2 linked regions of the Rhodovastum atsumiense genome follow. The main gene of each other region encodes a partner of the protein of the gene in region 2 in a complex. Links are inferred from orthologs where the notes say so. Each region holds a gene or a part of one and is shown on either strand. Other genes may lie near its edges.

Evidence for each region.
Region 1: the proteins of NBY65_RS07790 (region 2) and xseA are in contact, whole or in part, in a cryo-EM structure (PDB 8TXR), measured with the Escherichia coli proteins. The link is inferred for Rhodovastum atsumiense from one-to-one orthologs.

Annotation. Positions count from the first base shown.
Region 1 is NZ_OW485601.1:2,660,430-2,663,462, reverse strand. Bases 42-3,004 are described here. They hold xseA (exodeoxyribonuclease VII large subunit), read left to right. Parts: upstream 42-712; coding sequence 713-2,296; downstream 2,297-3,004. Other genes in these bases: NBY65_RS12140 (DUF4336 domain-containing protein), read left to right, coding at 2,366-3,004; purD (phosphoribosylamine--glycine ligase), read right to left, coding at 42-665. Outside these bases: more of purD, read right to left, coding at 1-41; more of NBY65_RS12140, read left to right, coding at 3,005-3,033. UniProt on the Escherichia coli protein: Bidirectionally degrades single-stranded DNA into large acid-insoluble oligonucleotides, which are then degraded further into small acid-soluble oligonucleotides.
Region 2 is NZ_OW485601.1:1,747,113-1,749,864, reverse strand. Bases 1-2,682 are described here. They hold NBY65_RS07790 (exodeoxyribonuclease VII small subunit), read left to right. Parts: upstream 1-1,055; coding sequence 1,056-1,310; downstream 1,311-2,682. Other genes in these bases: dxs (1-deoxy-D-xylulose-5-phosphate synthase), read left to right, coding at 2,220-2,682; NBY65_RS07785 (polyprenyl synthetase family protein), read left to right, coding at 1,310-2,200; NBY65_RS07795 (histone deacetylase family protein), read left to right, coding at 13-945. Outside these bases: more of dxs, read left to right, coding at 2,683-2,752. UniProt on the Escherichia coli protein: Bidirectionally degrades single-stranded DNA into large acid-insoluble oligonucleotides, which are then degraded further into small acid-soluble oligonucleotides.

The DNA of each region.
Region 1 (3,033 bases), 910 kb from region 2 along the record:
CCGGTATCGCCATCCCCCACCCGCTTGTGGTCCTGCGCCGCGCCGAGCGGAATCGCGTGGGTACCGTCGCACAGGGCGAACAGGCTGACCTCCTCGCCGACCAGGCATTCCTCGATCACCACCGAGCGGCCGGCCTCGCCCAGCGAGCCTTCCTCCATGAAGGCGGCGATGGCGGCTTCGGCCTCGGCCACGCTTGCCGCCACCACCACGCCCTTGCCGGCGGCGAGCCCGTCGGCCTTCACCACGATCGGCGCGCCGCGCAGCCGCACGAAGGCGCGGGCGGCCTCGGCGTCGTCGAAGCGCTCCCACAGCGCCGTCGGGATGGCGGCGGCGTCGCAGAGCTCCTTGGTGAAGCTCTTGCTGCCCTCGATGCGGGCGGCGGCGGCCGAGGGGCCACAGCAGGCGATGCCTTCCAGGCCGAGCGCGTCGGCAAGCCCGGCCACCAGCGGCGCTTCCGGGCCAGGCACCACGAGATCGACCTGCTGCTCTTTGGCGAATCGCACCAGGGCGGCGATGTCGAGCACGCCGATCGGGACGTTCTCGGCGAACTCGGCGGTGCCGGCATTGCCGGGCGCGCACCACAGCTTCGTCAGCAGCGGACTGCCGGCCAGCGCCCAGCAGAGCGCATGTTCCCGCCCGCCCGATCCAACCACCAGCACGCGCATCCCGCAGCCTCCTTCAGTTGGGCGGGCGTCTAGCATAGGGTGCCCCGATGGGCGAAACGCGACTCCTGCCGGCCGGCAACATCCCGGAATACAGCGTCTCGGAGATCTCCGGGGCGGTGAAGCGCACCCTGGAAGGGGCGTTCGGCCGCGTGCGGGTGCGCGGCGAGATCACCGAGCTGAAGCGCTATCCCTCGGGGCACATCTATCTCTCCCTGAAGGACGAGGGCGGCAAGATCGCCGCCGTGGTCTGGAAATCCTCGGTGCCGCGGCTCGGGCTGGACCCCGAGAACGGGGTGGAGGTGATCGCGCAGGGCCGCATCACCGCCTATGGGGAACGGTCCACCTACCAGCTCATCATTGAGCGGATGGAATACGCCGGCGCCGGCGCGCTGCTCGCCCGCATCGAGATGCTGCGGCAGCGGCTGGCCGAGGAAGGGCTGTTCGCGCCGGAGCGCAAGCAGCCGATCCCGCTGCTGCCCCGCGTGGTGGGGGTGGTGACCAGCGAGCGCGGCGCTGTGATCCAGGACATCCGCACCACCATCCTGCGCCGCTTCCCGCGCCCGATCCTGCTCTGGCCGGTGCCGGTGCAGGGCGAGGGCGCGGCGGCGCAGATCGCCGCCGCCATCCGCGGCTTCGACGCGCTGCCCGAGGGCGGCACGGTGCCGCGGCCGGACGTGCTGATCGTGGCGCGCGGCGGTGGCAGCCTGGAAGACCTGATGGCCTTCAACGAGGAAGTGGTGGTGCGTGCCGCGGCGGAATGCCGCATCCCGCTGATCTCGGCGGTGGGACACGAGACCGACACCACGCTGATCGACTTCGCCTCCGACCGGCGCGCCCCCACCCCGACCGCGGCGGCCGAGCTGGCGGTGCCCTCGCGCACCGAACTGGCGGCCGATCTGGCGCAGAAGGCGGCGCGGCTGACCGGGGCGCTGAACCGGCTGGCGCAGGAGCGCCGGCTGCGGCTGCAGCGGGCCGAGCGCGGCCTGCCGGACCTGCCCTCGCTGGTGGGGGTGGCGCGGCAACGGCTGGACGACCGCGCGGTGCGGCTGGGACTGGCGCTGCCGAACTTCCTGGCGGCGCGGCGCGCGGGGCTGGACCGCAGCGCCGCGCGGCTGCCCGATCTGGCGGCGATGCTGCGGGAACGGCGCGCCGCGCTGGAGGAACGCGGCCGGCGGTTGCTGGTGGCGCTGCCGGCACTGGTGGCGGGGCGGCGCGCGGCGCTGGTCGATGTGGAACGGCACTTGCCGCCGCCGAAACAGATCACCGAGGCGCGGCAGGGCGCGGTGGCGCTGCTCGGGCAGCGGCTGCGGGCGGGGCTGCAGCACAGCACCGCGCAGCGCCAGCAGGCAGGGGCACGGGTGATGCCCCGGCTGAGCGTGGCGTCGATCCGTGCCAGCCTGCGCGAGATGCGCTCACGGCTGGACGGGGTGGCGGGGCGGCTGGAAGCGGTCTCGCCCGAGGCGGTGCTGGCACGCGGCTACGCGCTGGTGTTCGACCGCAAGGGAACGCCGGTGACCTCGGCCGTTACGGTGAAGCCGGGGACGGAGCTGCGGCTGCACTTCGCCGACGGTGATGCGAAGGTGACGGCGGAAGGCGGGCGCAAGACGCGGCAGGGCAGCCTGCCTTTGTGACGCGCCTCCCTGGATCCCTCCCGCCGCTGCGCCGTTGCCTCGGCAGTCCCGGAACCGAGGCAGCAGACGATGATCCCGACCCGGCTGCATGGCGTGATCGACTATTCCGTGGCCGCGCTGTTCGGCGGGCTGTCCGCATGGCGCGCCTTGAGCCCACCGGTGCGGACGGTGCTAGGGGCGGCGGGCACCTACCATGCGAGCTACGCCCTCGTGACCGACTACGAGGCCGGCCTCCGGCCCGGCCTGAGCATGCGCCGGCATCTCGCGCTCGACGCGCTCGGCGCGGGGGCGTTGTGCGGCGCCGGCCTGCTGCTGCGAGGCCAGCCCCCCCGCGAGCGCGCCCTGCTGATCGGCGCCGGGCTGGCGGAACTGGCGGTGGTCGCGTTCAGCGACACCACCCCGGTCAGCGGTCCGGGGTCGAAATCCGGGTGGCTGGCGCGGCTGCTGGGGGCCGACGCGGTGTCCCCCGGCAAGGTGGGCTACCCGCCGCTCGACCTGCCCAAGCAGGTCAGTGGCGAGGTCTTCATCGTCGACAGCCTGCTGCCCGGGGCCATGGGCCGGGTGCTGCCGGTCCGCATGACCGTCATCCGGCTGGATAACGGCGACCTGCTGCTGCATGCGCCAACGCGGTTCAGCGACCGGCTGCGGGAACGGCTGGAGCGGCTGGGCCGCATCCGTCACCTCGTCGCGCCCAATAGCGGGCACTGGACCTTCCTGCGGGACTGGCAGCGCGCCTG
Region 2 (2,752 bases):
AGGGAGACGTCCGTGGCGGTCGCGCTGATCACCCATCCTGCCTGCCTCGAACACGATACCGGGCCCTGGCATCCCGAATGCGCCGACCGCCTGCGCGCCGTGCTGCGGGCGCTGGAGACCGAGGAATTCCTGCCGCTGATCCGCGAGCACGCCCCGGTGGCGACCGAGGAACAGCTGCAGCGCGTGCATCCCGCCGACTATATCCAGGCCATCCTGAACATCCGCCCCGAGCCCGGCCTCTCGGTGCCGATCGACAACGACACCGTCATGAGCAGCGGCAGCGCCGAGGCGGCGCTGCGCTCGGCGGGCGGCGCGATCATGGGGGTGGACGCGGTGATGGAGGGCTGGGCCCGCCAGGCCTTCGTCGCCACCCGTCCGCCCGGCCACCATGCCGAGCGCTCGAAGCCGATGGGCTTCTGCCTGTTCTCCAACGCCGCCATCGCCGCGCGGCATGCCCAGGCCCGCTGGGGCCTGAAGCGGGTGGCGGTGGTGGATTTCGACGTCCATCACGGCAACGGCACCCAGGACATCTTCGCTTCCGACCCGACGCTGTTCTACGCCTCCAGCCACCAGTTGCCCTGCTTCCCCGGCACTGGCGCCGCCTCCGAGCGCGGGGTGGCCAACAACATCATCAATGCGCCGCTGCCACCGGGCTCGACCGGCAGTGATTTCCGCCAGGTGTGGGACGACATGCTGCTGCCGGCGCTGGAGGCGTTCGGCCCCGACCTGCTGATCATCTCGGCCGGGTTCGATGCCCACAAGCTCGATCCGCTGGCGCAACTGCGGCTGGAGACGGCGGATTTCCGCTGGATCACCGAACGCCTGCTGCAGATCGCCGGCCGGCACTGCCGGGGCCGCCTGGTCTCGCTGCTTGAGGGGGGCTACGACCTCGATGCGCTGGCGGCTGCGACGGCCGCGCATGTCCGGGCATTGTTGCACGGATGACTATCTGGTCCGCCGCGGGGTTGGCGCCGCCGGTCTGAAGGGCTACGAACGGGCACTTCTGTGACAGTTGTGTCCGATCGAGGAGACTGCGGATGTCCGGCCCCCGCCAGATGCCACCTCCAGCGGCGGCCGCGGCCGAACCCGCTCTCGCCACCCTTTCCTTCGAAGACGCCCTCGCCGAGCTCGAGAAGATTGTGCGCGGCCTGGAAGGCGGCCAGCAGAAGCTGGAAGAGGCCATCGCCGCCTATGAGCGCGGCGCCCGGCTGAAGGCGCATTGCGAGGCCAAGCTGGCCGAGGCCGAGGCGCGGGTGCAGGCGATCGTCGCCGGCACCGATGGATCCCTTTCGCTGCGGCCGGTGGAGTGATGAGCGAGTCGTTGACCGCCGCGCTGAGCCGGGTTGCGGCGGAGGTTGAAGCGGCGCTGGAAGACCTGCTGCCGCTGACGGAAGGGGCCGAGCGTCGCGTGATCGAGGCGATGCGGTATGGCTGCCTGGGGGGTGGCAAGCGGATGCGGGCCTTCCTGGTGATGGAAGGGGCGCGGCTGTTCAACGTGGACCGTCGGTGTGCGGCGCGGGTGGGTGCGGCGCTGGAGATGGTGCACGCCTATTCGCTGGTGCATGACGACCTGCCGGCGATGGACGACGACGACCTGAGGCGGGGCAAGCCGTCCTGCCACAAGGCGTTTGACGAGGCGACGGCGATCCTGGCGGGGGACGCGCTGCAGACGCGGGCCTTCGAGGTGCTGGCGGAGGCGGACACGCATTCCAACCCGGAGGCGCGGTGCGAGCTGGTAGCGGCGCTGGCGCTGGCGGCGGGGGCGCGCGGAATGGTGGGCGGCCAGATGATCGACATGGTGGCGGAGGGGCAGGTGCTCACGGCCGAGGAGATCACGCGGCTGCAGGCGCTGAAGACCGGCCGGCTGATCCAGTTCGGTGCGGAGGCGGGGGCGATCCTGGGACGTGCGGGGCCGGCGCAGCGTCATGCGCTGGCGGCGTATGGGCGCGACCTGGGGGCGGCGTTCCAGATTGCCGACGACGTGCTGGACCAGGAGGGGACGGCGGCGGAGCTGGGCAAGACGGCGGGCAAGGACCTGGCGGCGGGCAAGGCGACGATGGTGTCGGTGCTGGGGGTGGCGCGGGCGCGGGCGCAGGCGGAGATGCTGGCGGCGCAGGCGGCGCGGCACCTGGAGAGTTTCGGCGCGAAGGCGGGGCTGCTGCGCGAACTGGCGGCGTACGTGGTCACCCGGCGCAACTGAGGCGGCGAAGGATCGGACGATGAACGCACCGACAGGAGACGGGCCGGCCACGAGTCCGCGCCCGAAGACGCCGTTGCTTGACCGGGTGCGGGTGCCGGCGGACCTGCGCAATTTCTCGGTCGAGCAGTTGCGGCAACTGGCGACGGAGCTGCGGGCGGAGACGGTGTCGGCGGTGTCGGTGACGGGCGGGCACCTCGGTGCCTCGCTCGGGGTGATCGAGCTGACGCTGGCGATCCACGCGGTGTTCGACACGCCGCGCGACCGGCTGATCTGGGATGTCGGGCACCAGTGCTACCCGCACAAGATCCTGACCGGGCGGCGCGAGCGCATCCGCACGCTGCGCCAGGGCGGGGGGCTGTCGGGCTTCACCAAGCGGGCGGAGAGCGAATACGACCCGTTCGGGGCGGGGCACAGCTCGACCTCGATCTCGGCGGGCTTAGGCATGGCGGTGGCGCGCGATCTGAAGCGCGCGCGCGGCATCGCCGACGACCGCCAGGTGATCGCGGTGATCGGCGACGGCTCGATGAGCGCCGGCATGGCGTATGAGGCGAT